3 regions of the Rhizobium sp. CCGE531 genome follow, and region 2 is predicted to be linked to each of the others. Evidence: riboswitches for the same ligand, from Rfam matches in the RefSeq annotation. Region 2 holds a riboswitch; each other region holds the start of a gene.
The links. Region 2 has a riboswitch for thiamine pyrophosphate ahead of thiC (phosphomethylpyrimidine synthase ThiC). Riboswitches for the same ligand answer to the same signal wherever they lie in the genome.

Region 1: another riboswitch for thiamine pyrophosphate. It lies ahead of thiM (hydroxyethylthiazole kinase); the one in region 2 lies ahead of thiC (phosphomethylpyrimidine synthase ThiC).
Region 3: another riboswitch for thiamine pyrophosphate. It lies ahead of thiB (thiamine ABC transporter substrate binding subunit); the one in region 2 lies ahead of thiC (phosphomethylpyrimidine synthase ThiC).

What each region holds. Positions count from the first base shown of each region.
Region 1 covers NZ_CP032685.1:721,293-731,118, forward strand. Annotated here, with positions in the region: gene CCGE531_RS22815 (dicarboxylate/amino acid:cation symporter) at 1-696, opposite strand, end outside; gene CCGE531_RS22820 (sensor histidine kinase) at 915-2,792, shown strand; gene CCGE531_RS22825 (sigma-54 dependent transcriptional regulator) at 2,789-4,141, shown strand; gene CCGE531_RS22830 (hypothetical protein) at 4,138-5,745, opposite strand; gene yghU (glutathione-dependent disulfide-bond oxidoreductase) at 5,958-6,833, opposite strand; gene CCGE531_RS22840 (DUF1127 domain-containing protein) at 7,415-7,561, opposite strand; TPP riboswitch at 7,797-7,893, shown strand; gene thiM (hydroxyethylthiazole kinase) at 7,944-8,747, shown strand; gene thiE (thiamine phosphate synthase) at 8,744-9,379, shown strand; gene thiD (bifunctional hydroxymethylpyrimidine kinase/phosphomethylpyrimidine kinase) at 9,388-9,826, shown strand, end outside.
Region 2 covers NZ_CP032685.1:397,303-407,128, reverse strand. Annotated here, with positions in the region: partial or broken gene CCGE531_RS35305 (porin) at 1-579, opposite strand, end outside; gene CCGE531_RS21395 (hypothetical protein) at 1,152-1,997, shown strand; TPP riboswitch at 2,027-2,136, shown strand; gene thiC (phosphomethylpyrimidine synthase ThiC) at 2,230-4,056, shown strand; gene thiO (glycine oxidase ThiO) at 4,058-5,038, shown strand; gene thiS (sulfur carrier protein ThiS) at 5,029-5,226, shown strand; gene CCGE531_RS21375 (thiazole synthase) at 5,229-6,002, shown strand; gene CCGE531_RS21370 (thiamine phosphate synthase) at 5,999-6,610, shown strand; gene CCGE531_RS21365 (hypothetical protein) at 6,769-7,110, shown strand; gene CCGE531_RS21360 (DUF1989 domain-containing protein) at 7,220-8,080, opposite strand; gene CCGE531_RS21355 (LysR substrate-binding domain-containing protein) at 8,207-9,091, shown strand; gene CCGE531_RS21350 (hypothetical protein) at 9,382-9,687, shown strand; partial or broken gene CCGE531_RS21345 (SDR family NAD(P)-dependent oxidoreductase) at 9,784-9,826, opposite strand, start outside.
Region 3 covers NZ_CP032684.1:3,870,341-3,880,166, reverse strand. Annotated here, with positions in the region: gene CCGE531_RS18850 (RNA polymerase factor sigma-32) at 51-914, shown strand; gene CCGE531_RS18845 (M48 family metalloprotease) at 954-2,381, opposite strand; gene CCGE531_RS18840 (ATP-binding cassette domain-containing protein) at 2,757-3,485, opposite strand; gene thiP (thiamine/thiamine pyrophosphate ABC transporter permease ThiP) at 3,478-5,115, opposite strand; gene thiB (thiamine ABC transporter substrate binding subunit) at 5,126-6,118, opposite strand; TPP riboswitch at 6,316-6,431, opposite strand; gene CCGE531_RS18825 (MFS transporter) at 6,503-8,038, opposite strand; gene CCGE531_RS18820 (MarR family transcriptional regulator) at 8,206-8,733, shown strand; gene CCGE531_RS18815 (thiamine diphosphokinase) at 8,806-9,459, shown strand; gene CCGE531_RS18810 (ABC-F family ATP-binding cassette domain-containing protein) at 9,462-9,826, shown strand, end outside.

The DNA of each region.
Region 1 (9,826 bases), 320 kb from region 2:
GAATGCCAGGTTGGCGATCGTGCCGATGCCGTATTTGCCGATGGTGAAGGCCATGGCGCCGAAGGCACCGATGGGAGCGAACTTCATCAGCAGGGCAACCATGCGGAAGATCGGCGTGGTCAGCGCCTGCAGGAAGTCGGTAACCGGGCGGCCGCGTTCGCCGGCGGCACCGAGCGCGATACCGAAGACCACCGAGAAGAACAGTACCTGGAGAATATCGCCCTTGGCGAAGGCACCGACGATCGTGTCCGGAATGATGTTCATGAGGAAGCCGACGACGGTCGCATCATGCGCCTGCGCCGCATAATTGGTGACGGCCTTCGTATCCAGCGTTGCCGGATTGATATGCATACCGGCACCCGGCTGCACGACATTAGCGACGATGAGACCGACAATGAGCGCTAGGGTCGAGAAGGTCAGGAAGTAGATGAACGACTTGCCGACGACGCGACCGAACTTCTTGAGATCCGACATGCCGGCGATGCCTGTCGTGACGGTCAGGAAGATGACCGGCGCAATGACCATGCGCACCAGCTTGATGAAGGCATCGCCGAGCGGTTGGAGCGACGCACCGAACTGAGGGTAGTAGTGGCCGAGCAGGATGCCGGCGGCAATGGCGGTCAGAACCTGCACATAGAGATGCCGGTAAAAGGGAAGTTTGCCGCGCGTTTCGGCGGCAGCGATGGGAGCAATCATGATGTCCTCCGTTAAGCCCAACCGATCTCTCGGCCCTCCGGGCGACGACTAGAATTCAACAGCCTCCGACTGTTCCGCTTAGCTTTGCAACGAGCGTGCCAATTGAGGGACAAGGCTTTAACCATTTGATTTTATGATGTTTTGAAATTCGGCGAGAGACCGCGCCTCGCAGCATGTGCGGCAATCCGCACAGATTGAATTGCGATCAGCGCGAAAACATGCACAATATGGCGATGCTACAGCGCGCCGCCATGGAACGACTTTTGACGCCGGAGCAACTAAGCCGGCGCTCCCGCCGGGTTTGGTTTGCTTTCGCGTTCCTATGCGCCGCCATCATTGGTGCCGCCCTTTATGGCGCAAGCTTCTACGGCCGCGTCTCCGCGATCGAGACACTGCAGAGGCAGGCGCACACGGACGCCAATCTCAAAGTCGCACTTTTGCGGGCGGTCCTCGAGCGGCCGCGCGCCTTGCCGCTCTTGCTGGCGGACGATCAGCAGGTGCGTGAGGCTCTCACGGGACGGCGGATCGACGACATCGTTGCCTTGGACCGCAAACTCGAGAACCTCGTTTCCGGCACCAGCGCTTCGGTCCTCTATGTCATTGGCAAGGACGGGGTCACGATGGCCTCCAGCAATTGGCGGGAGCCGCTGAGCTTTGTTGGCAACGACTATTCTTTCCGCGACTACTTCAGCAAGGCCATGGAGGCGGGAACCGCCGAGCATTTTGCGCTTGGTACGATCAGCAATCGCCCCGGCCTCTATATTTCCCGCCGCGTCGGCGATGCCGGTTCGGCATTGGGCGTCGTCGTGGTGAAAATGGAGTTCGATCAGCTGGAAGCCGACTGGAGCGAGACCGGTCGTCCCGCTTATGTGACCGACGAACGCGGCGTCATCCTCATCACCAGCCTGCCTTCGTGGCGCTTCATGACGACGACACCGCTGGACCGAGAAGACGCGGCGGCCATCCGCAAGAGCCTGCAATTCGGCGCCGCTCCGCTCTCGCCGCTGCCGGTCAGCCGTCCGGAGACCGTAGGCCCGGATGCGACCATCGTTCGCGCCGTCCTGCCCGGCAGCAGCGCCGCCGAATATTTGCGGCTGACGACGGCAATCCCGTCGACGCCCTGGCAACTCGGCTATCTCATCCCGACAGATCAGGCCATTGCCTCCTCGATGCGCGAGACGCGTTTCTTAACCTTGACCGTGCTGCTGCCGATCCTTGCCTTCGCCGCATTCCTGCTGCGCCGCCGCGATGTCTCCGTCATGCAGATCGCCGTCAGCAGGATCGCCCGCGAAGAACTGGAGCGCCGCGTTCTGGAACGAACCGAGGATCTCAGCCGCGCCCGCGATCGGCTGGAGGCGGAGATCGCCGACCACCGGGCGACGGAGGCCAAGCTGCAGGGCGTGCAGCAAGATCTCGTGCAGGCCAACCGCCTCGCCATTTTGGGTCAGGTCGCAGCCGGCGTCGCCCACGAGATCAACCAGCCCGTCGCGACGATCCGCGCCTATGCCGAGAATGCGCATATCTTCCTCGACAGGCAGCAGACGGAACCGGTCAAGGACAATCTGTCTGCGATTACGGCGCTGACGGAGCGCATCGGCACGATCACCGAAGAACTCAAGGCTTTTGGCCGCAAGGGACGGACCGCGCCCGAGCCGGTGGACATCAGAAGCGCGATCGAAGGCGCCGTCGTCCTGCTCAGGAGCCGGTTTGCCGGCCGTCTCGACGCGCTGAAAATCGATCTGCCGCCGACAGGCCTCCTCGTCGTCGGCACGCGCATCCGGCTGGAACAGGTGCTGATCAATCTTTTCCAGAATGCTCTGGAAGCTCTGGAAGGCCGCGAGCAGGCCAAGGTCGAGGTTTCGGTGCTTGAGACGTCCGACGATGTCGAAGTCGTCGTCTCGGATAACGGGCCGGGCATCCCCGCCGCAATCCTCGACCAGCTGTTTACGCCCTTCAATACATCCAAGGAAAAGGGTCTCGGCCTCGGCCTCGTCATTTCCAAGGACATCGTCGTTGACTATGGCGGCCGGATCGATGTCGAGAGCAACGGCAGCGGCACCTGCTTCACCATCCATTTGCGCAAGGCCACAGCATGAACGACCATTCCCCCGTCTTCCTCATCGATGACGACAAGGATCTGTTGAGGGCGACGAAGCAGACCCTTGAACTTGCTGGCTTTATCGTCTCCGCCTTCCCCGCCGCGATCGAAGCGCTCAATGCCCTGGATGCCGGTTTTGCCGGTGTCGTCGTCTCCGATATCCGCATGCCTCAGATGGATGGCCAGCAGCTCTTTGCCCGCATCAAAGGGCTCGACGCCGATCTGCCTGTTATCCTGATGACGGGTCATGGCGATATACCGATGGCGGTGCAGGCAATCCAGGATGGCGCCTATGATTTCATCGCCAAGCCTTTCGCGACGGATCGATTGGTGCAGAGCGTGCGGCGCGCTGCCGAGAAACGACGGCTCGTTCTGGAGAACCGCACGCTGCGGCAGGCGGCGGAGCAGGCCCAGGGCGATCTGCCGCTGATCGGCCAGACCCCGGCGATCGAGCGCCTGCGCCACACGCTGCGGCAGATCGCCGATACGGATGTCGACGTGCTGGTGACGGGTGAGACCGGTAGCGGCAAGGAAGTGGTCGCAAGCCTGCTGCATCGCTGGAGCCGCCGCGCCAAGGGTAATTTCGTTGCGCTGAATTGCGGCGCCCTGCCCGAAACCGTGATCGAAAGCGAACTCTTCGGCCACGAGCCGGGCGCCTTCACCGGCGCGCAGAAAAAGCGCATCGGCCGCATCGAGCATTCGAGCGGGGGTACGCTTTTCCTCGACGAGATCGAAAGCATGCCGCCGGCCATCCAGGTGCAGATGTTGCGCGTGCTGGAAATGCGAGAGGTGTCGCCGCTCGGAACCAACGAAGTCCGCCCGGTCGATCTGCGTGTCGTGGCGGCGGCAAAGGTCGATCTCAGCGACCCGGGTCAGCGCGGCGATTTTCGCGAAGACCTCTATTATCGTCTCAATGTCGTCACGCTTTCCATTCCGCCGCTGCGGGAACGGCGCGACGACATACCCCTGCTCTTCGGTTATTTCGCCGAACGCGCCGCCAGCCGCTTCAAGCGCGAGATGCCGGCCATTACGACCACCGTGCGCCGCCATCTACAGCAGCACGACTGGCCGGGCAATGTTCGCGAACTCTCGCATTTTGCCGAACGCTTCGTGCTTGGGCTTGAGGCGACCGTCCTGCCGAAATCCGTCGACGCGCCGATGGTCGAGGCAGGGCTTTCATTGCCTGCCCGCGTCGAGCGCTACGAGGCAGAACTCATCCGCGAGACCCTGCAGCAAAACAACGGTGACGTGCGCAAGACGATAGAGGCGCTGGGTATTCCGAGGAAGACTTTCTACGACAAGCTTCAGCGCCACGGCATCGTCAGGGGCGATTTCGCCGACCTCTAGGCGCTTGCAAGTCTTACGGCAGGCATGGAAGCATGTCGTGCCGCAATCTCCGCCGTCCGATCGAGCACCAGCATGGCCTGATCGATAACGCTTGCAAGCGCCTCCGCGCTCTCACAAGCCCGCACGACCAAGGGCGCGCTCAGGCAAATGCGAAGGGCGCTGGCCGGCATCTCGCCGAAATCGGCGCAGCGAACGGGCTGGCCAATGCGCACGGCGGCGAACCCATCTTCCTCGATGGCTAGCTCCTTGTAGACCGCCGCGGTCTCGGCCGCGTTTAAGACATCTGCATTGCCCGCGTCGCGCAGATAGAACGAAAAGATCGAAGGGATTTCATCCCAGTGGCGGACCGATGGCACGCCCCATAGGCAGCGCCGATCAAGGGGACGGCTTTCTAGCAGCGCAAAGGCAGGGTCGTTGGCAAGCCTGGCGGTCATTGCTTCGGCGAAGGTAGAGAGAACGGCAATGACCTGCTCTTCCGGAAGAGCGACGAAGGATTGGAGCTCGAACAAAGCCGCCTTCCAGCGCAGCAGCAGGCCGAAATTGGCGCGCTCGGATAGCGTTTCACGCGCAGCCCAACCCTTTGGCCATTCGGCCTTGCCGCAATAGTCGGCCAGAGCCGCCGGCAGGTGGCGATGCTTGAACCGCTCCGACATTTGTGGCGGGCATAGGAGCGCGCCGCTGAAAATCGGTCCGGCAAGGAATTTCGAACCCGTGAGTGCCACCATGAAGCCATGCGCGAGGTAGGCGCGGATCGTCGCCGCCGCCAGGCGGAACTGGCACGCATCGATCATGATGTCGAGCGCGTCGCCGAAACGCGCCTTGAGGCGCAACACCGTTTCCAGGCTCGGCGCGAGAAGGCTGGTCTTCGACACGTCGGTCACGACCAGCAGGCATCTCAGGCCCGCAACCCTGCCGAGCTCGATCAGGCCCCGCAACTCTTCCTCGACCTCGCTGTCGGCACGAAGGGAACCGTCCTTGTTGCGGACGGCGATGGTCGCGTTGCGTGTCGCGTCGCCGGGCCGCAGCTCCTCGCCCTTGGCAACCGCGCGGTCGCTGCTGACGCGGCCCATGAAATGCCGGCCGGCCGAGGCGGTCATGACGCCGCTGCCCGTCTCGTTGCCCATCAGAGTGACAGTCATCAAGGCGCGGTCATCCTCGCGCGCCAGAAGCGAGGCAGCAAAGAGATGGATGTCCGTGCCCGAAGTTGCCAGGATCGCGTCGACATGCGGTTGTCCGGCGACCCGGTTGAGACCAAGCAGACGCAGCAGATCCAGGCGCACTCGTCCAATTTCACGCTCATAGATGGCTGCAGCCGAGCCGGTTTCCATTTCGCGGACCAGACCGGCGTAGTACGTGTCGACTTCGGCAAAGGCACTGGCGGAAATCGTCGACGCCGTGGAGGAACCGAAAGCAAGGTCGCCCGGACGAGGCGCCGGACCATAACCATACATATTGAGGCCGCTGGCCGCATCGCAATCCAGCCGCTCGTCACCGCCCGAAACCAGGCACTTTAAAAGCGCCTCTCTCCCCCCACTCGATTGCTGCGACGACACGCCCGCGATGACATTGTTATCCAGGGCATTATCATCAGCAACTTGCTGCATGGAGAAGCATTCCTCTTGCGTCATACGTAAAACGCATTGCAGGAGCGCCTTGCGTTCTATGCCGGGCGACACGCCTTCGGCAGCAGGACATTAGACCTGACAAGATGGAGCGAGGCTGACTTGGCCGCCTCGCTGTCGTCGCTGGTGAACCCAATAAAAAACCCGCGATCCGGAGACCGCGGGTTCGAAGAAATGAATAGCAAAACTGCCTGTCAGCTTGCAGGTTCGATCTTGTCCTGCGTCTTGGTCTCGAAGTCGCTGGCGTCGTGGCGCTCACGCAGCTGCTCGGACGGATCGCCCGACATGCGGTTGACCATGCGGCCGCGCTTGACGGCGGGACGCGCATAGACCTGCTCGGCCCAGCGCTGAACATTCTTGTAGTCCTGCACCTGCAGGAACTCGGCCGCGCCGTACTGCCAGCCCTTGGCGAGGCCGCCATACCACGGCCAGATGGCAATATCCGCGATCGTGTAGTCGCTGCCGGCGATATATTCGCTTTCAGCCAGGCGACGGTCGAGCACGTCGAGCTGGCGCTTTACTTCCATGGCGAAACGATCAATCGCATATTCGATTTTCGTCGGCGCATAGGCAAAGAAATGGCCGAAACCGCCGCCGAGATAGGGGGCGCTGCCCATCTGCCAGAACAGCCAGGACAGGCATTCGGCGCGAGCCGGCTGCTCGGTCGGCAGGAAGGCACCGAACTTTTCGGCGAGATACATCAGGATCGATGACGATTCGAAGACGCGGACCGGTTTCGGGCCGCTGCGATCCAGCAAGGCCGGGATCTTCGAATTCGGATTGACGTCGACGAAACCGCTGCCGAACTGGTCGCCGTCGCCGATCTTGATCAACCACGCATCATATTCCGCGCCGCTTTGGCCGAGCGCCAGCAGCTCTTCGAGCATGATGGTGACCTTCACGCCGTTCGGCGTTCCGAGCGAATAGAGCTGCAGGGGATGGCGCCCCACAGGCAGTTCCTTTTCGTGGGTCGACCCGGCGATCGGACGGTTGATATTGGCGAACTGGCCGCCATTGGCCTTATTCCAGGTCCAGACTTTCGGCGGCGTGTATTCGGCAGAACCGGTCATGGGCATCCTCCTGTTTCGGGGAATCACGTTGGGGGTTGGTCTTCGATGTAGCGCGCTACAGGCGTCGCACATAGTGACGGCCGTTCATTTTTGCGAGAGAAGGTCTTCGGTTTTCGAACAGGCCGGGACCGGAGATGGCGCAAACGGCAGTGACCGCATCCGACGGGCGCTGCAGGCCGGCGAAATGAGGCGGAAATCGGTTGAATAGTGCCTGAAACGAAAAAGCCTGCCGCGGGAGGAGGTGCGGCAGGCTTTTTACAAGAACCGAACAGCGGACGGGAGGAGGAATGCCGCTGTTCCCGCAGTCGTCCCTGGGAGGAGGAGAAGGACGTCTGCAAAAACGAAGGGATGCGGGAGGAGATGCATCGCTTCGATAAGAAGGATAATAGCCAATTTTTGCTCACCTGATAGGCATTTCTTTGCAGGGCAGTTATGCGCTATGCGAAAAGCGGCGGGCTGAGTTGGTCCGCTCACGGCTGAGATCAAAGTGTGGAACGATACTTCCAGACAAAACGAAAGCGCCTGCTCGGGAAGAACAGGCGCTGGCATAATTCAGCTTTATAAGGAGCCGTTACGGACCGCTAGCGAGCGATGGCTGCGCGGGCAACGTTGCGGATTTCGCCGCGATCGATACCCAGATCATGCAGTTCGCGCGTGGACATACGGCCCAGTTCGGCGACCGTCTGACGATACTTGCGCCAGTTATTGAAAGAGCGTGCTACGTTCATGATGATCCCCTTTCCTTGGGCTTTCGAAGCTGAGCTGCCGTGTTTGGCGCTCCCTTCGCTTCGATGAGAAATATATAATCGAAACCCCCAGCCTTTTGCAGAGCTAAGAGATCACTGCACCCATGCATTTACTGCATTGGTCGCCCGGAAATCAGGCGGTTCCAATTCCCATTCGCCGCTGAGGCCTTTGTGATTTGCTGATGACACCGGCGTCTTTGTCTGCGAAAAGAAGGGAGATGAGAGACAGGGGCGTCCGCTTTCCGGCGGGCTGAGAAGGACCCTTCGAACCTGAACCAGATCATGCTGGCGGAGGGAGTCGCTCGGGACCTCGCTAAGCTCAGCACGTCGTCCCTTTGCGTCTCGCCCGCCCGAAAGGGGCGATATGCAAGACCAACTTACCGCAGGCAGTCTGCTCGGCACCATACGGGCGAACCCGCCTCTGGTGCAATGCATCACCAATTTCGTCGCCATGAACATCGCGGCCAATGTGATGCTCGCCGCCGGGGCATCGCCGGCGATGGTGCATGCCGAAGAGGAAGCGGGCGAGTTTGCCGCCATCTCCGGTGCGCTGACGATCACTATCGGCACGCTCTCGGCCGGATGGCTTGCGGGCATGCTGAAGGCGGCGCAGTCGGCAAACGGAGCGGCCAAGCCCTGGGTGCTCGATCCCGTCGCCCATTATGCAACTGGATTTCGTCGCAAGGCGGTCGCGCAATTGCTGGAGCTGCGACCGACGATCATTCGCGGCAATGCATCCGAGATCATCGCGCTTGCCGGCGTTATGAGCCGTGGCCAGGGCGTCGATAGCCGCGACGCCGTCGAGCAGGCGGAAGAGTCCGCCCGGCAACTGGCTGAAAAGCACGGCTGTGTCGTCGCCGTCACCGGTGTCGCGGATTTCGTGACGGACGGGCAGAAGGCGAAGCGCATCGCCGGCGGTTCGCCATTCATGCCGCAAGTAACCGCACTCGGCTGCCCGCTGACCTGCCTTGTCGGCGCCTTTGCGGCGGCAAGGCCGGATGAACCATTCGACGCGACCGTGGCGGCGCTCGCCGTCTTCGCCGTCGCCGGTGCACAGGCTGGAGCGGCGGCAGATGGTCCAGGCTCCTTCTCCTGGCGTTTCCTCGATGCACTCGCTGCACTTACCCCGGAAGTGCTGGATCGCGACGCAAGGATATCGGTAGCATGAAGGACTTCGATCTCTCGCTCTACCTTGTCCTCGATCTCGTGCTGTGTGCCGACCTCGGCATGATCGAAACGACCCGTGCCGCCATTGCCGGCGGCGCCACGATCGTACAGCTGCGCGACAAGCATGCTCCGACCGCAGTCATGATCGAGACAGGCCGCGCCCTCAAACAGATCCTGCAGGGAACCAATGCCCGGCTGATCGTCAACGACAATATCGAAGCGGCCATTACCATCGGCGCGGATGGTCTGCACATCGGGCAGGAGGATATGAACGCCGCCGAAGCGCGCCGCCTCATCGGGCCGGACATGATCCTCGGCCTCTCGGTGGAAACGGAAACCCTTGCTTCCGCCATGGATGCCGGCATCGTCGACTATGCCGGCGTCGGCCCGGTCTTTGCCACGCCCACCAAGCCCGACCACAAGCAACCGATCGGCTTCGATGGTCTCACGCGTATCGTCAGGCTCTGCCCGGTTCCATCAGTCGCAATCGGCGGCCTCAAGGCGGAGCACGCCGCGGACGTTTTCTCGGCCGGCGCGGACGGCCTTGCGGTCGTCTCCGCCATCTGCGGCCAATCGGACCCGCAAGCCGCGACAGCCCTCATCGCGAACGCCATCAAGGAGGCCCGCCAATGATCCGCCCCATGATCCGCAATGTCCTATCCATCGCCGGCTCGGACCCGTCCGGCGGCGCCGGTATCCAGGCTGACCTGAAGACCTTCTCTGCCCGCGGCGTTTATGGAATGGCCGCCCTGACGGCATTGACGGCTCAAAACACGCAGGGCGTCTCCGGCGTCCATCCGGTGCCACCCTCTTTTGTGGCAGACCAGATCCGGGCGATTTTCGCCGATATCCGCGTCGATGCCGTCAAGATCGGCATGGTCGCCAACGCCGCGATCGCCGATGCCGTCGCGGATATTCTGGCGCGACATCGCGATGTGCCCGTCGTGCTCGATCCCGTCATGATCGCCAAGGGAGGTGCTGCCTTGCTTGCAGCCGATGCCGTCGACGTGCTCACCACGCGGCTCTTGCCGCTGGCGACAGTCATCACGCCGAACCTGCCCGAGGCTGCGGCGCTGTTGC
Region 2 (9,826 bases):
AAGCGCCAGAGCCGCTGGAGTTCGAGTCTTCACCGAGACCATAGCCGTGAAGCCGTTGCCGGCATCATAGTTGTAGGTCAGCTGGTTGAGTTCGTACGGGCCGTCATAGATCACGTCGTCGTTGATGACGTCGCCGGCATAACCGATGTAGGAGTTATACTGCGAGTCGGCCTTACCGACGAGGAAGCCGCCGAGGCTGATGTTGGCGAACAGCAGCTTCGTGGAGGTGGAGTTGCCGTCGCTCCAGTCCCAACGGATGACCGTGTTGGTCTTCAGCGGGCCGTATTCGGTGTCGGTCGCGGTGTCGACGCTCAGCTCTGCACGGGTATGCCACAGCGTACCGTTCTTGCTGTTCGGGTTGTAGGCATCGTACCACTCGCCTTCGGTACGGACACGGCCGCCGATCTTGAGGCAGGTTTCAGTGCCCGGAATGAAGAAGTAACCAGCACCGTAAGCGTCGCAGATGCGGACGTATTCCAACGGCTCCGGCTCAGCAGCAACGATAGCGTCGGCTGCATGGGCACCGGAAACTGCTGCCAGCGCAGCAGCGGAGCCGAGAAGAAGGCTCTTGATATTCATATTAAACTCCTGGTTGTAATATGCATTTCTAATTTACCGCGAGCGCTGAGCTGGAAACCACCTTGAAGATCGGTTCGGTCGAAAACGCGACCGTGTAGCCCGGCAAGTACGCACGTAATGTTGGCTTGAGTCCCCTCGAACCTCCATGATTGACCCCGCGGCAAAGGTCTTGAAATGCCCCTACCGATCCGGCCGATCGCTCGACCGCAAGACAATTTCTGTCCTGCTTCAGACTTACAAACAGCCCGTATGTTTGTCAATTATGTGAAGGGGAGACCGACTCCAGTCTGGCGTTAGTCTTGACCGCTGTTGCTTAATTCAACTGACGAAGCCAAGGCAGGTCCTTCGCCCGGCGATCGCAGGCAAGATCGGCGTCGGCACCCGACTGGAGATGACGGCCAAATCCACCGCCGGCAAGAGGCCTAGCCACCGTATGGGCCTCGGAAGGCCTGCGAGCTCGCCTGCGAATTCCGGCAAGGCTCAGAAACAAAACTCAACAAATCGCTACACACAGAAATGATGAATCTTCCTAGATTCCGGCGACTCGCGCCATTGGAAGGGAAAAATCGCGCATGAATGAGAATCGGCTGATCTTCATAGCGGCACCCTGCTTCGGCGGCCTCGTCACCAAGGATTATATGCAGTCCATCTTTGCCCTGATGCAGACGGGCGCACAGGCCGGCGTGCAACTGACGCTCGCCCTTCTCGGCAATGACGCGCTGATTACCCGCAGCCGCAACACGCTCGTATCGTCCTTCCTGAACGATACGACGGCGACCCACATGCTCTTCGTCGACGCCGACATCAGCTTCGAGCCAGATCAGGTGATGCGATTGCTGGATGCGGACAAGGACGTGGTCGCCGCCATGTATCCGATCAAGGATTATGACTGGGACACCGCTGCCCGTGTAGACTCGCGCGATGGGGTGTCACTTGCGGCGGCGGCACTCCACTATGCCGGAACACCGTTGGTCGGCCAGAGCGCCGAGCGCGAGGGCGATTTCGTCAGCGCCATCTATGCGGGCACAGGCATGCTTTTGATCAAGCGCGCCGTCATCGAAAGGATGATCGCCGCCCATCCCGAACTGCGCTACAACGCCATCCACGCCTATCCGAGCACCAAGCGCTCGCCAGGCACCCAATATGCCCTGTTCGAATGCATGGTCGAGGAAGGGACGGGCATTTATCTCAGCGAGGACTTCGCCTTCTGCCACCGCTGGCGCGCGCTCGGTGCAAGATCTGGCTCGATACCGCCAGCAAGCTCTCCCACACCGGTCCTCACCGCTTCAACGGCAACACTGCCCCTCGTTATTGAGGTGGCGCCACGCCGGCAACTCGTTAAAACACGTTTAAATTGTAGAATCTCTGAGGCGGCGAACGCTGCCTTCCGGAAAAATGCGATTATCGTCCGGGTTTGACAGGAGCCAAACGGAGAGCATAGCCTTCCAGCATTCACCAGGGGGGTCCCGGCAAGGGCTGAGATACTGCTAGCGTGCGCAGTGACCCGTTGACCTGATCCAGTTCATACTGGCGTAGGGACGGTGCAAGCGCTCGAAGGCTTTCGGATTCCTGGGTGGATTCCATGCCGGCGTCTTTCCATCATTCCGGCTGATTGACTGGGTCTCCAACCGCAACTTGGAGCCTCAAACCATGACCATTGCCGCAAAGAACCTCACCCCGACCGTCACGACAGGCCCGCTGCCGGCGTCGCGGAAGATCTACATTCCGGGAGATATTCACACAGACATCCGCGTGCCGATGCGCGAGATCAGCGTCCATCCGACATCGGGCGAGCCGCCCGTCGTCGTCTATGATTCCTCCGGCCCCTATACCATCGAGGGTGCCGATATCCGCATCGAACAGGGCCTGTCGCAGCTCCGTCGCGACTGGGCGCTCGCCCGCGGCGATGTCGAGGCCTATGAGGGCCGCCATGTGCGCCCCGAAGACAATGGTTTTGTCACTGGCGAGCGGCTGACGCCGGAATTTCCGGCCAAGCGCCAGCCGCTGCGGGCAAAGGACGGCAAGGCCGTCACGCAGCTTGCCTATGCACGGGCCGGCATCATCACGTCGGAAATGGAATTCATCGCCATACGTGAGAATCTCGGCCGCACGGCGAAAGCCGAAGCCTTGATTCGCGACGGCGAGAGCTTCGGCGCCCATATCCCGGATCATGTGACGCCCGAATTCGTCCGCCAGGAAGTGGCGGCCGGCCGCGCGATCATCCCGGCCAATATCAATCATCCGGAAAGCGAACCGATGATTATCGGCCGGAACTTCCTGGTGAAAATCAACGCCAATATCGGCAATTCCGCCGTCACCTCCTCCATGGCGGAAGAGGTCGAAAAGATGGTCTGGGCCGCCCGCTGGGGCGCCGATACCGTCATGGATCTTTCGACCGGCCGCAATATCCACAACATCCGCGAATGGATCATCCGCAACTCTCCGCTGCCGATCGGCACCGTCCCGCTCTATCAGGCGCTGGAGAAGGTCGAGGGCATTGCCGAGAACCTCACCTGGGAGGTCTATCGCGACACCCTGATCGAACAGGCGGAGCAGGGCGTCGACTATTTCACCATCCATGCCGGGGTGCGGCTGCATTACATCCCGCTCACCGTCAATCGCGTCACCGGCATCGTCTCGCGCGGCGGCTCGATCATGGCCAAGTGGTGTCTCCATCATCACCGCGAGAGCTTCCTTTACGAGCATTTCGAGGAGATCTGCGACATCTGCCGGGCCTATGATGTCTCCTTCTCTCTCGGCGACGGCCTACGCCCCGGCTCGATCGCCGATGCCAACGACGCCGCGCAGTTTGCCGAACTCGAGACGCTCGGCGAACTGACGAAGATTGCTTGGGCCAAGGATTGCCAGGTGATGATCGAAGGTCCTGGCCATGTGCCGATGCACAAGATCAAGGAGAACATGGACAAGCAGCTTGCCGTCTGCGGCGAGGCGCCCTTCTACACACTCGGGCCGCTGACAACGGATATCGCGCCGGGCTACGATCACATCACCTCGGGGATCGGCGCCGCCATGATCGGCTGGTTCGGCACGGCGATGCTATGCTACGTAACCCCGAAGGAACATCTCGGCCTGCCCGACCGCAACGACGTCAAGACCGGCGTCATCACCTACAAAATCGCCGCCCATGCGGCGGATCTCGCCAAAGGTCATCCAGCCGCGCAAGTGCGCGACGACGCATTGTCGCGCGCCCGCTTCGAATTCCGCTGGGAGGACCAGTTCAACCTGTCGCTCGACCCCGATACCGCCCGCAGCTTCCATGACGAGACCTTGCCGAAGGAAGCCCACAAGGTGGCGCACTTCTGCTCGATGTGCGGCCCGAAATTCTGCTCGATGCGGATTTCGCACGACATCCGCGCCGAGGCGCAGAAGGAAGGCTTGGAAGCGATGGCGGCGAAATACCGGGAGGGCGGCGATCTCTATATGCCGATCGACACCACAGCGCATCCGGCCGAGTGACATGCGTGTCCTCGTCAAAGGGGCCGGCATTGCCGGCCTCACCGTCGCGCACGAATTGCATGCTCGCGGCGCCGAAGTCACGGTTGTCGAGCCCCGTCAGAATTTCAGTCGGGCCGCCTCATGGCTCGCCGGCGGCATGCTGGCGCCATGGTGTGAACGGGAAAGTGCGGATGAAGCCGTGCTGGAACGAGGCCGCGATTCCGCCGATCGCTGGGAAGCGATTCTGCCCGGCAAGGTCGTCCGCAATGGAACGCTCGTCGTCGCGCCAAACCGCGATCAGCACGAGCTGAAGCGGTTCGCCAACCGCACGACTGGCTATCGCTTGATAGAGGAAGGCGAGATCGCCAGCCTTGAGCCCTCGCTTGCCGGTCGCTTCAAGCATGGCCTGTTTTTTTCACAGGAAGCACACGTCAATCCTCGTGACGTCTTACAGTCATTGAGAGACGCTCTCTCAGCAACGGGCGTGACCTTTGTCGATCAGATCTCGGATGACGGCCAGTTTTCTGACGTTGTCGACTGTACGGGGGCTGCCCGTGTCGGCGAAAGCCCCAAATTACGCGGCGTGCGCGGCGAAATGCTCTATCTGCGGACGCAGGAAATTACCCTTGCGCGGCCCGTCCGCCTGCTGCATCCGCGATTTCCCGTCTATATCGTGCCGCGCGGCGAAGGCCTGTTCATGGTCGGCGCGACGATGATCGAAACGGACTTCGAGGGGCCGATCACCGCCCGCTCGCTGATGGAACTTCTAAACGCCGCCTATGCGCTGCATCCCGCCTTTGCCGACGCAGCCGTCGTCGAAACCGGCGCCGGCGTCCGTCCTGCCTTTCCAGACAATCTTCCGCGTGTAACGCAGGAGGGCAAGACCATCCTTATCAACGGCCTTTATCGCCACGGCTTCCTGCTGGCGCCGGCGATAGCGGCGGAAGCCGCGGATCTCCTATTTTCCGGACATAACAGCGACAGGAACCGCCAATGCGCCTGATCATCAATGGCGAAGCACAGATCGTCGACGCAACCACGCTTTCGCAGCTTCTCGCCGCGCTCGAATACGAAGGCGAGTGGCTGGCAACCGCCGTCAATGGCGAACTCATCCATCGCGAAGAACGCGACGACCACACCTTAACCGACGACGACAGGATCGAGATCCTGACACCGATGCAGGGAGGCTGACCATGCTCGAGCTCTACGGAACCCAGATTGCATCGCATCTTCTTCTCGGCACGGCGCGCTACCCGTCGCCGACTGTGCTGGCGGAAGCCGTCAAGCGCTCGGCAACCGAAATCGCTACCGTATCGCTGCGCCGTGAAACGGCGGGCGGGCGCAATGGCGGTGCTTTCTTCGAGATGATTCGTGAGCTTGGCGTTCACATTCTTCCCAATACCGCCGGCTGCCATGGTGTCTCCGAAGCGGTGCTAACTGCGAAGATGGCGCGCGAGGTCTTCCGGACCAACTGGATCAAGCTGGAGGTGATCGGCAACCACGACACGCTGCAGCCGGATGTCTTCGCACTGGTGGAGGCAGCGAGAATCCTCACAGACGATGGATTCGAGGTCTTTCCCTATACGACGGACGATCTTGTGGTCGCCGAACGATTGCTGGAGGCCGGATGCAAGGTGCTGATGCCCTGGTGCGCGCCGATCGGAACGGCGGCCGGTCCGCTCAATCTTTCCGCCCTTCGCTCCATGAGGGCGCATTTTCCCGAGATACCCTTGATCGTGGATGCCGGCATCGGCAGGCCCTCGCATGCCGCCACCGTCATGGAGCTCGGCTTCGATGCGGTGCTGCTCAATACGGCCGTCGCCGGCGCCGCCGATCCGGCCATGATGGCGGAAGCCTTCGCCAAGGCGATCGAGGCAGGCCGGCAGGCCTTCCGCGCGGGCATGCTGGAGCCGCGCGATATGGCGGTGCCATCGACACCGGTCATCGGAAAGGCGGTGTTCTCATGACCCTCGACCCCTTCTATCTGATCGTCGACAGTGCGGCCTGGATAAAGAGGCTGGTGCCGCTCGGCGTCAAACTGGTGCAGCTACGCGTCAAGGATCGCACGCCATCGGAGATCCGCGCGGAGATCCGCGAATCGAGCGCAATTTGCGCCGCTTACGGATGCCAGTTGATCGTCAACGACTATTGGCAGCTCGCGATCGAAGAAGGCTGCGATTTCATCCATCTCGGCCAGGAGGATCTTGCCACCGCTGATCTCGCGGCCATTCGGGCCGCCGGATTGAAACTGGGGCTCTCGACACATGACGAAATGGAGTTGGCGACAGCGCTTGCGGCCAAGCCAGATTATATAGCCCTCGGACCAATCTATCCGACCATTCTCAAAGCCATGGCCTGGGCGCCGCAGGGTCTGGAGCGTATCGGCCAGTGGAAAAGCCGCATCGGCAATCTTCCGCTGGTCGCGATCGGCGGGTTGACGGTCGAACGCCTTGGCGGCGTATTCGACCATGGCGCCGATATCGCCGCCGTGGTGACCGATATCACCCGAAATCCTGATCCCGAATCGCGGACGCTGGAATGGATAAGAGCGACACGACTGATACCGCCGCGCTGAACTATCGTGCCGAAAATCGCTGCTCGAGCCTGTTTTTCCAATCTTTTGCCCGATGAACGGCGCATTCATAGAATATTCAGCTGAACATAATCATGCTTAAAACGTTGATTAAATGACTCGCGCATTCGCTGAGCATGAAGGCTGCTTTGGAGGTAGTCATGATAAAGAAGACGGTTCTTACGGTTATGCTGGCCGCTGCGGTGGTAGGTGGCGCATTGGCGCCTGTCAGCAACGCACAGGCGCAGTATTACGACGGTCGCGGCCGCGGCGACTGGCGCGGCCATGACGATTGGCGTCGCCATCATCACCATGGCAATGGCGGCGCGATCGCCGGCGGTGTTGCTGCGGGTCTCCTCGGCGGACTGATCGTCGGCGGCGCCCTTGCCAATAGAGGTCCGGTGTACGAAGCACCGCCGCCGAGATGCTGGTTCGAGAACCGCCAGGTCGAGAACCAGTATGACGAGGGTTGGCACTACGAGCGCGTTCGCGTGTGCAACTAACGAATCAACTGAGCTTTGCCCTCCGGCAGATGCTTGGCTTGATGGACGACTTTGGGATTGCCGGCGGCCGAAAACCGCCGGCAAACTTTTTTGAGCCCGGACGATCGAATTACAGGCCGTGCGTCCGGGGATAGGCGTTGCGTTCCGGAAAAGCTCTGCCGGCAAGGCTTGCAGGCTCGGGCCGCCAGATCTCCACCCGCAATGGATGGCAGGGCACCGTATCGCTCGAATGCTCGCTGCCGCAATCACCGCCCGGGCAGGCCGAAAGAGCGCCGAGAAGATCGATCTCGGCGAGGAACTCGATAAAATCTCCCGGCCGCACCGGACTTGCCTTCATGAAATATTGATAGGTGTCGCGCGTGAAACCGGTACACATGAAGACGTTCAGCACGTCATGGACGTGAAACTCGGCTTCCTGGACGGAAATATTCAGCTCCTTGGCGAGCGCGCGCGACAGGTTGGAATGGCAGCAATGATGATAGTCGTCACCGTTCAGCAGCCGGTTCGTGTAGGGATCGCAGCGCGTGCCGATCACATCGTGAATGCCGGCTCCATCGGCATCGAAGCCGTACCAGCCGAGCGTATCATGGGTGATCGTCGCCATCGGCCGCAGGTAAGGCAGATTACTCCATAATCTGTCTCCGACGCCGACATGCGTGCCGTGCAGCGCACGGGTCTTGCCGCTGAAGAACCGTTCGGAAAGATCATCGGCATTCCACAGATTGAGGTCGCCGACCTGCGAGCCCTCCACGCCGACGATGCGAAAGAAATGTCCCTTTGGCACGCGAAAGCTGCCGCCCTCACGCGGCGGCACGATGATGTCTTCTATCTTGGCCATGTCCAGGCGGGCAGCACGCAGCACATCCATATCGGCCGGCGGCAGCGTCCCGTTAGGATAAACGACGACCGGCGGCTTGCGGCGCCGCTCCTCGGCATCCGCGGGAGCAGGCATATCAAAAAGATTGTCCATAGCGACGTTTCATTCCTTACCGATCTAGAACCGACCCATTCGTTTGCCCGGAATGTAAGGATATAAAGCCCTCGCGCAACGTCGATTGCGCTTGTGCTTTGGCTAAGTCCTACTTAGCCTTGAGGAATGCAACCTATCCCACTTGCCTCCCTGCGCGCCTTTGAGGCCGCCATCCGTCATGAGAGCTTCGCCAAAGCGGCGAGCGAACTCAATCTCACGGCTGCGGGAATAAGCCAGCATGTGCGCACAGTGGAGGAGTGGCTTGATATCAAGCTCTTTACGCGCCATGCCCGCGGCGTGACGGCGACGATAGCGGGCCGCGATTTCGGGACGGCGGTCGCAAATGGTCTTGGACATATCGAGATCGCAGCTCGACGGTTGCGGCTGGATGGCAACGGGCGGCCCGTTAGCGTCGCATGCATTGCTTCCGTCGCCACCCGATGGCTGATACCGCGATTGCCGGCATTCAGGAACGAGCACCCCGAGATTCATATCAATATCGTCTACGCACTCGATGCGAGGACGCCGGAAGCGGCAAGCGTCGATCTGCTGATACGCCATGGACCGAGACCCGGCGCAAACGCCATCTCGCTCCTGACCGCGGAGACGAGGCCGACCTGCTCGGCAGAGTACAAACATCGTCATGGCCCGATCGGGAAGCCAGCCGATCTTCTCGATCTGGATCTCTTGCACGATGAAACGACGGCAGCCTGGGCACGTTGGTTCGCCCTCGAAGGCATCCACCGGCCTCTAAGGCCCGGCCCGATCTTTGCCGATTTCAGCCTGATGATCGGTTCCGTCATCGGCGGGCAAGGCGTGGGTCTTTGCCCGACCGCGCTCATTGCCGAGGAACTGGCCGATGGAACATTGGTCACCCTGTTCGATACGCCATTGGATACGGAAAAATCCTATTGGCTGCTCGAGGCCAGCCGTCTTTCCGATGAGGCACAAATCTTTCGCGAGTGGCTGATTGCCGCCAATGGCAAAGACGTTTCGGTGCCGAAACTGTAAATGTCCGGTTGGATGAACCTACGGAAAAGAAGCCGGAGATCATGATGGGCCGAAGCTTCGCCATTGCCAGCGGTAGCATCGCGAAAACCAGCCACGCCGGAATCTGGTCGCTGCTTCAATCCTCGCATGCTTCCATTCTGACAATCTACAGCCCAGATAACGAACGGCGAATTGTAACGCGGTGGAAGAGCCCTGGGAGAGGATGGGTTTTGCAAAGTTTGAGTTGACCGTTTTCGATGACGAGGCAACACTTGCAACATGCAACATGCAACAAGGCAGGAGGAAAAACGATGGACAAGCCAGACCGCTGGCGCCATATGGCAAGCGCGCCGAGAGACGGCAGTCGGATTCTCGTCACGATCCGCCCGTCTGAACAAGGCCCGGCAGAAGTTGACCTCGCGTACTGGTCGAATGGCGATCAATTCGGCGCAGAAGGCTGGCGCGCCTCTGATTCCTCGCCCGGCCGCATCATCGAATATGCCGAGCCGGAATTGAAGTGTTGGATGCCGATGCCCTTGGCCAATCTCAATCGCACCTCAATGCCCTCACCTTGGGAAGGCGACGATGCCCAGCAGCTCGACGGGGCAGGAATTTAAGAACTCGCACCGGCATATCGCGAAGATTCGATAAAAGATTGCGTCAGCGGAAGCGGTTGACCTCACTCAAGGATTCTCGGCGAGCGATGAACTCGCGAGCAGGACGACGCACACGTTGAACTCGCGAATCTCATGATCC
Region 3 (9,826 bases), on a different replicon from region 2:
CGTCGACTGCGGCATTACAGACGATTTGAGGCCGAACCTAGGAGATGCGTATGACGAATATGTCTGCAGATCGACGCATGATCAAAGTTGCGATGGCTGCCCCCTATCTCGATCGCGACGAAGAGCATAATCTTGCTATACGCTGGAAGGATCACGATGATCGCGGCGCCCGCAATCAGATAGCAACCGCCCATATGCGCCTCGTCATTTCCATGGCGGGCAAATTTCGCAATTTCGGACTGCCGATGAGCGATCTCGTGCAGGAAGGCTATGTCGGTCTCCTGGAAGCGGCCGCCCGATTCGAGCCGGAACGGGAAGTTCGCTTCTCGACCTATGCAAGCTGGTGGATCCGCGCTTCGATCCAGGATTATATTCTGCGCAATTGGTCGATCGTGCGCGGTGGCACGAGTTCGGCGCAGAAGGCGTTGTTCTTCAATCTTCGCCGCCTGCGCGCCAAGCTCGCCCGCAGCAATTCAGGCGTTACCGTCCAGTCCATCCATGAGGAAATCGCGGTTGCGCTCGGCGTCAGCCTTGCCGACGTGCAGACGATGGATGCGCGCCTTTCCAGCAGCGATACGTCCCTGCAGGCGCCCTCGATATCGGGCGATTCCGAAAGCGCGGAGCGGATCGATTTTCTCATCAGCAACGAGCCGCTTCCGGACGAGCAGGTTTCCGACATGATCGACGGTGAACGCCGTCGCATATGGCTTGCCTCGGCGCTGAAGCACCTCAACGAACGCGAGATGAAGATCATCCAGGCACGCCGCCTCGTCGAGGATGGAGCGACGCTCGAGGAACTCGGCGCCGATCTCGGAATTTCCAAGGAGCGCGTGCGTCAGATCGAAAGCCGCGCGATGGACAAGCTCCGCAACGCGCTGGTGGATGCGGATCCCCGCATGGCGACCTATGCCTGAGAAGGGTCTTCTTCCGGCCGAGAGACGATAGACCGATTGCTATTCCGAAATAATCTTGACCTTGTCGCCCGGTGCAATCGTCGCCCCGGTCGGTAGGGCGTTGATCAGTTTGAACAGGTCGAGCTTGCGGTCGGTGCCCATCATGCGGGCGGCGAGCGTCGTGATCGTGTCGCCGGGCTTGACGGTGACGACGCGGACCCTGAGCGGCTTCAGCGAGGCGGCTTCGTCCGGCGTCATATGCCGGAAACTCGACCGTAGCACGTCCGCCGTCTGGTTGAGCTGAGCGATGTTCCCCTTCGGTACGGCCGTCAGGAAGCGGAAGATCTGCGTGCGGTCACGGATGACGGTGACATCGAAATCCCAACGATCGGCGGAAGCACGCGCGGTGGCGGCAGGCATGCCGTTGACGGTGATCGACCGGATCGAGGAGGGATCGAGGCCTGTCACCCAGCCGCTGGAAATATAATTCGTCAGGTTCTGGTTCTGGCTGTCGGCAACGCCGTCGAAACGAATGGCGATATCGCCCGGGCCAGTCGCCATCACGGCCTCGACCTTGTTGTCGATGCGGAAATCGGGCGGCACGTCGAAGCGGATGCCAAGGCCGCCATGCAGGAAGGTCTGGCCGCGCACATAGCCTTCCTCGGGGCTGTCGCCATAGAGCAGGCCATCGATGCCGTTCAGGTAATAATCGCGGCCGATGTCGCCGACCTTGCCTTCCTCGCCGAATTCGCGGGCATGCGCCTTGGCGAGATCGATGCGCTGCGGCGTGCTCGGGTGGCTCGAAAGGAAGTCCAGGCTCTGGTCGGCATCGGAATTGGCCGACATGAAGCGGCTGTAGTCTTCCATCGCGTTCAGGAAGCGGGTGGCGGCATAGGGATCGTAGCCCGCCTGGCCGAGTGTGCGGATGCCGATCTCGTCGGCCTGGAGTTCCTGCTGGCGCGAGAAGGCGGCGAGACGCAGCTTGCCGCGCGCGAGCGCCTGCTTGCCGGCCAGATCGCTCGACAGGACTTCCGAAACGACGCGGCTGGCGATGACTTCGGCTTCTTCGCGCTTCTGCCGCTCAATGCCGTGATTGGCTGTCACGTGCGCCATCTCGTGCGACAGCACGGCAGCGACTTCGGAAGCATCATTGGCAAGCGCCAGAAGGCCGCGGGTCACATAAAGATAGCCGCCCGGAAGCGCGAAGGCGTTGATCGAGGGCGAATTGAGAATGGTGATGCGATAGGATTGCTGCGGGTTTTCCGACACGCTGGTCAGGGCGCCGGCGATACGGGCGACAAGCCGCTCTGTCCTGGCGTCCTTGTATTCGCCGCCATAGCTTGCGAGGATGCGCGGATGCTCGCGTGCGCCCATCTGCGCGCGCGGATCGTTTTTTTGTACCTCGGAGACGATCTGCGGATTGGCGGAGGGCGAAACGCTCGGCTGGTAGGATTGGTCCATCACCGTTTGGCAGCTGTCCAGCACCATGGCAGCGACAAGGAGCGGGGCAAGGCGGCGCACACGGGCTGCGACGGTCACGCTGATCCTTCGTTCTGCTCGTTCGCTCTGCTTCAGTACCAGTGTCCCACTCATTTCGCTGCCATGCCGGCTTGGCGCCAAATCCGGTTGATCGTTACCGGGCTGCTCATCGTCGCGCGCCGATAAAGGTTGCTTGCATCCCCATCGGTCCGCATTTGCCCGGGCGGTCTCCGACCCCTGCTGTAGCCGATTTTAGCACCGGTTGCATAGCGAGACTCCGTTTAAATGTGGCGGCGTTGTATTTTAGCAAGCATTTCCCAGGACTTTCAGCCGTTCGGCGCGACGAAATTAAGGCAAAGCCGACAGCAGGATGCTGCAGCGCAATCAATGCTGCAGAAATGTGGTCAGAGCCGGAATATCGCCCGCCTTCAGGAAGGTCTCGAGGGAGGCGGCAAGCCTGATCGCGCCGCCGTCGATGAAGACGGCGTGGTCGGCAAGACGCCGCACCTCGGCCGGATCGTGCGAAACGATCAGCACCGTATTGCCGCTCTCGCGATGCAGGGCTTTCAGGAGTTCGACCATGCCGGAGCGCAGGCCGGGATCGAGGGCGGCGAAGGGTTCGTCCAGCAGCAGGATCGGCTTGTCGCGTACGAGCGCCCTTGCGAACGCGGCGCGTTGCCGTTCGCCGCCGGAGAGCGTTCCCGGCTTGCGCTTCTCGAAACCGGGCAGGCCGACGCGCGCCAAGGCCCCCGAGACCCTTTGCCGGTCCTGTGCCGAAAGCCTCAATGATGGGTTGATGCCAAGGCCGACATTGGTGAAGAGATCGAGATGGGCAAAGAGGTTGTTGTCCTGAAAGACCAGCGACACCGGTCGTTCGGCGGGATGCAGGCCGGTCACGTCCTGTCCGGCGAGCAGAATGCGGCCGCGATCGGGCTGTTCGAACCCGGCCACTAAATTGAGGAAGGTCGACTTTCCAGATCCCGACGGCCCGGCAATGGCGATGATCTTGCCCTGCGGCAACGTGCAGTCGAACCGAAAGTCATGCGTGCCGAGGCGCAGCTCGACGCCGGCCATGGCGATGCCCTGTTCCTTCATGTCGTGGCCGTCAGTCATTTCCCCTGCTTTCATGATCGCGCGTGCCTTGGCCGGCCGTGCCGGCGATGGTCAAAAGAAGGCACACCAGGCCGAGGATCAAGGCATATCCATCGGCGTCGTTCGTGCGGTAGCTGCCGAGCTTGCTGTAGACCAGCCAGGGCAGGGTCATGAGGCTATCCGAGCCGAAGAGGGCGACAGCGCCGAGATCACCAAGCGACAGCGCCATGGCGAAGGAGAGCGCGGTGAAGAACGGCTTGCGCAGACCCGGCCAATCGATCAGCCGAAGGCGGGCCATGCCGTGAAGGCCGAGGCTCGCCGCCAGCCGTTCGGTGCGGCTGACATGGATTGCATAGGCCGGCTCGACGACGCGAATGACGAAGGGCAGCGCCATCAGCGCATTGATAACAACGATGAGGATGGCGGCGAAGCGGCTGGGATCGCCTAATGGTCTCAGCGCCAGAAACCAGCCGGTTGCCAGCACGATCGGTGGGACGAGCAGAATAAGGGACGAGCTTGCGCTCAACGTGAGCGCTAGGCCGCACAGGCTGACGGTCTTGCGGCGATCCGCCGATATCACCGATCGGGCGCGAATGATGGCAAAGGATATCAAGACTGCCAGAAGGCCGGCGGCGAGCGCAATCGCCAGGCTCGTAACGGCCGCCTGCAGAAAGATCGGCTGGCCGGCGAGTTTCAGAAGGTTCGCCTCGAGCCCGGTCACCACGATGGAAGCGAGCGGCAGGCCGAGAAAGAGTGTGGCGGCAGACAGCAGAAGAGCGTCGATCCATCGGGCAGTCGTCCCTTGCCCATCGATGCGGTGGAGCGCGCGGCCGCTGGTCAGTCCGTGGTCGTCAGGCGCGCGAAACAGCGTCATGGCGCCGAGGATGAGGAGAGTGACGGCGATCTGCAGCAGCGACAGCATCACGGCGCGGCCGGGATCGAAATCGAAGCGGAGCGCCTGATAGATCGCTACCTCCAGCGTCGTTGCGGCCGGGCCGCCGCCGAGGATCAGGACCAGGGTGAAGCTGGTGGCGCAGAGCATGAAGATCAGGCCGGCGATGCCCGGAATGAGGCCTCGCAGGATGGGCCATTCGATGAAGCGAAAGACCGAGGCGGGCCGCATGCCGAGACCGCCGGCCACAAGCCAATATTCCGCCGGAACGCGCTCCAGCCCGGCCAGCATCAGCCGGCAGGCGAGCGGCATGTTGAAGAAGACATGCGCGAGCAAAATGCCGGCAAGGCCATAGATGCTGACGGGCTGCGACAGGCCGAGCGCTGCAAGCGCCTGATTGAACAATCCCTGCCGGCCCCATATGCCGAGCAGGCCGAGCGCGCCGATCAGCACGGGCAAGCCCATCGGCACGGCCATCAGCCGGAGCAGCCATAGCCGGCCGGGAAAGCGCGGCTGGCGCGCCAGGGCGCGGGCGACCGGTATGGCGAGCACTACGGAGAGCAGCGTCGAAAGCACCGCCTGCAGCAGCGTGAAGCGCAGGACGCCCAGCAGATAGGGGTCGCTCAGCGTGGTGTCGCCGCCGGATTCGATGCCGGCGGCCAAGAGGACGAGGACGGCGACCCCGACGAAGAGCACAATGCCGGCGAGGCTGAGCGCCCCGCCGGAAATGGCGCGTCTTCGTTCGGGTGCCGCGAGCATGGTCAGGGCGTCAATTGCCGCTGGTGGCTGCCAGCCATTCGTCGATCCAGGCCTTGCGGTTCTTGTCGACGTCGGCGGGGCTCATCAGGAAAGTCTTCGACGGCACGACGAGCTTGCTGAAGGCATCCGGCAGCGGCTCCGAGGTAGCAGAGACCGGCATCATCCAATTGCTTGTCGGGATGATGTCCTGGAAGCCTGAGGAGATCATGAACTTCAGGAAGTCGCGGGCGAGCTCCTTGTTCGGCGAGGACTTGATGAGGCCGGCGACTTCGATCTGGATGTAATGTCCCTCGGAGAAGGCGGCGGCCTGGTAGCGGTCGGTCTTGTCCTCGATCATGTGATAGGCCGGCGACGTCGTGTAGGAGAGCACCATCGGCGCTTCGCCCTTGGTAAAGAGGTCGTAGGCTTCCGACCAGCCGGGGGTGACGGTCAGGATACGGCCCTTGAGCTTCGCCCAGGCATCGGCTGATTTGTCGCCATAGATCGACTTGACCCAGAGCAGCAGGCCGAGGCCAGGCGTCGAGGTGCGCGGATCCTCGATGACGATCTTCTGCGAGGGATCGCCCTCGATCAGATCCTTCATGCTCTTCGGCGGGTTCTTGACCGTCTGGCTGTCGTAGATCACGGCGAAATGGCCGTAGTCGTAGGGCACGAAGACGTCATCCTTGAAATCGCCGGGGAGCTTGAGGGCCGAGGTGTCGACGCCGCTTTTATCGAAGAGGCCGGTATCCTTGGCTTCGTCGACGAGATTGGTGTCGAGGCCGAGAACGATATCGGCCTTGGTGCCCGCACCTTCCAGCTTCAGGCGGGACAGAAGGGCGACGCCATCGGTGACGCTGACATAATTGACCGTGCAGCCGCAGGTCTTTTCGAAGGCGGCCTTGACCTTGGCGCCCGGACCCCAATCGGCGGTGAAGCTCTCATAGGTGTAGATGGTCAGGGTCTTGTCGGCCGCCTCGGCGGTCTGGGCAGCAAAAAACGTTGCGCCGGCGGCAAGGGCCAGTCCGGCGAAGTATGACAATAGCGATCGGTTTTGCACGACAGCGCCTCCTCCTAGAGCCGGATGATTTTAGGTCTATCGACCTAAAATCTGAATCCGCTCTAAAATCAAATAATTAGAGCATGATGTCGCCCGAAAACCGTTTACACTTTTCGGCACCATGCTCTGGGTTTCGTCTTGAAGGGGAAAGGGCGCTATGATTTCGTCACGCGTCTAATCCCTCCGCCGGTGTTAGCCGGATCAGGTTCCGCGGGTTGGCCGGTGAAGCCTCTCAGCCAGATGTCCGGAAGGACATGAGGCACCCCGTTAGAGCGTCGGCAGATTTAGCCCTGTGACGAAGGGATGACAAGGGAAATGATTCCCTTGTCGATTGCAGGCCGGATGACCTTACTCGGCGGCCTGAGCGGCGGCGGTGCTTTCGAATTTCTTCACAGCACCGGGTAGCTGCACGTTCTTCAGCGTCAGCGCGGTCAGAAGGCCGATGAGGCAGATGCCCGCAGCCGTCATGAACAGCGGGCTGAAGGCGCTTGCATAGGCATTGGCGACGGCCTCGCGGGTCGCCTCGGGCAATGCGGCCATCATCTTCGGCGTCAGCTGCTCGATGTCGGATACGCCCGCGATGGAGACGCCGACATTGCCGAGCTTGGCGGCGATAATGGCGCCATAGATGGAGATGGCGATCGAGGCGCCGCCCATGCGCGAGAGCGTGACGGCGCCGGTCGCCGCGCCGACGTCACGGGCTGCTGCCGCGTTCTGCACGCCGATGACGGGAACCTGCTGCGCAAGGCCGATGCCGATGCCATGCAGCAGCATCAGTCCGCCGATGAAGACGATGGGCGTGCCCGCATGGACGAAGGCGAGCGAGCCAAATGCGATGGCGCTGCAGGCAGCACTCGCGATGGCAAAGGGCTTGTAGCGCCCTCTGGCCGCAATCAGCCTGCCTGCTGACAACGAGCCGCAGACGATGCCGCCGGTCAGGAGAATGAACAGCAGGCCGGCCATCGAGGGCGAAAGGCCCGTCGTCGTCTGCAGGAAGAGCGCGAAATAATTGACCATGCCGATGGCAACGGCGCCGCTGGTGATCGAGATGATCAGCAGGAGGCCGAATGTCGGGTTGCGGAACAGCGACATCGGCACGATCGGCTCGGGCGCGCGGCGCTCGATGAAAACCCAGGCGATGGCGCAGATCACGCCCAAGGCAATGATGCCGAGGCATTGCGGCGACAACAGCGATCCGAAGAGTTCGCTGCCGTCGGCGGCAAGCACGATGCTCGTCGTCGTCAGCGCAAGGAGGATTGCGCCGGCATAATCGATCTTCGGGCGGCGGGCCGGCTTGCGGTAGGGGAGCATGGTGGCAAGGCCGGCCAGCACGATAAAGCCGATCGGCACATTGACGAGGAAGATGGAGCGCCAGCCGAAGAGATCGCTCATCGTGCCGCCGAGAACGGGGCCGATGGCGCCGGAGGCCATCAGCACGAGGCTGGAATAGCTCTGGTAGCGGGCGCGCTCGCGCGGCTCGAACAGGTCGGCGTTGACGGCGAAGATCGACACGAGGATGCCGCCGCCGCCGAGGCCCTGAAGGACGCGGGCGGCGATCAGCGTGTTCATCGAAACGGCAAGGCCGCAGACGGCGGAGCCGATCGTGAAGATCGCGATCGCCGTCATCATCACATATTTGCGGCCGAAGAGATCGCCGAGCTTGCCGTAAACGGGCATGACGGCGGAGAGGGAGAGAAGATAGGCCGATCCGATCCAGCCGAAGCGTTCCAAATGCCCGAATTCGCCGACGATCGTCGGAAGCGCCGTCGAGACGATCTGGTTGTCGAGCGTTGCCATAAACATGGCAGTCATCAGAAACAGGAAGAGTATAAGCCGCCGTCTGTGATCCGCGACGAGCGGCGCGAAGGTTGTTTGCATGTCCATGGGGCAGGAAATCCGAGCTTGGCCGAAACGCTGCGCGGTCGATCGAATGCGCGGCACGCCCCGGTTTTCATACCTGATACATATGTGCCAATAGCATATAAATGTCAATGACATGTGAATGCTGTTTGCATGTTTTATTTCTTGTCCGCCTCTGGTATGGTGGAAAGATGACATCTGCGACGAATACACGTGAAGTTGAAGCTCAGGCCCTGACCGACGACGAGAATCTCCTGCGCATCGGCCATGCGATGACGCGCATGCGGCTGCTGACAGGTCGCCGCATGATCGGCAGGCTCGCCATTGAGAGCGTTGCGCCGGGGCTCGAGCTTTCGCATCTCGACGTGCTCGATGTTGTGCGGCGGGCGGAGACGACAGGCGAGGTCACCGTCGGCACCATCGCCGAGATGCTGCGCATCGATCCTTCGCGGGCGAGCCGCATCGTTGCCGACATGGTGACGCGCGGCGTGTTGCGGCGCAAGGCATCGCAGGCGGATGCGCGGCGCATCGTCGTGATACTGACCGCGCTCGGGCAGAAATTGCTGTCGGAGATCCAGGCGCAGAAATATTCCGTCATCGGCAGCATCTTCGCCGACTGGACGCCGGAGGAGATCGAGAGCTTCTCGCTGCTGTTCGATCGCTATGTCAGCGGCTACGAGCAGGTTTTCCAGGCGCGCCTCAAGGAAACGGACGACTGAACCGCCGTCGTGGCCGTTCTTGCCCATGCTGCTCTTCCCTAGGGATATGACTTTGCGCTATGGGCATGCCTCATGAGCCAGTCCACCACCTTCACCATCCTGCTCGGCGGCGAACTCCGCCTGACCGAGCGGTTGCGCGCCGCCATTTCCGGCAGCCGTTTCATCGCAGCCGATGGCGGAATGCGCCATGCGATCGCGCTCGGGGTGGAGCCTGAGCTGTGGGTCGGGGATTTCGATTCCACGCCCGCCGATTTGCAAGCTGCGTTTGCCAATGTGCCCAAGCAGCCCTATCCGGCGGCGAAGGCTGCGACCGACGGCGAGATTGCCGTCTCGGAAGCGATCGATCGCGGTGCCGTCAGGCTGATTCTCGCGGGCGCCATGGGCGGCGAACGCTCCGATCATGCCATCCAGCACCTGCTCTATGGCATCCGCCTGGCCGAGAAAGGCTTCGATGTCCTGCTGACCTCCGGTGACGAGGAGGCGGTGCCGCTGCCGCCGGGCGACCTCACACTGGCGCTGCCGGCTGGCTCGCTGTTTTCGGTTCTCGGTTTCAGCGATCTGACGGGCCTTTTCATCGATAATGCCCGCTATCCCCTGCGTGATTTCCATTTGCCCTTCGGCGCATCGCGCACCATTTCCAACGTGGCGGAAGGTGACGTGCGCTTTTCGCTCGGCAGCGGCAGGGCGATCGTTCTTGCCCGCCCTTATGATCTCAGCGGAGTCTGATCTTGGCCCCTCCCATTCTGAAACTCGACGACATCTTCCTGAGCTTTGGCGGCGCGCCACTGCTCGCCGGTGCCGCGCTGCAGGTGGAGCCGGGCGACAAGATCTGCCTTGTCGGCCGCAACGGTTCGGGCAAGTCGACACTGCTGAAGATCGCCGCCGGCTTGGTCGAAGCGCAGTCCGGCGAGGTGTTCCGCCATCCGTCTTCGACCGTGCGTTACCTCGAACAGGCCCCGGATTTTGCCGGTTACAAGACGGTTGCCGCCTATGCCGAAGCCGGTCTCGGACCGGGCGATGATCCCTATCGCGTCACCTATCTCCTCTCGCATCTCGGCCTGACTGGCGAAGAGGATCCGAACAATCTTTCGGG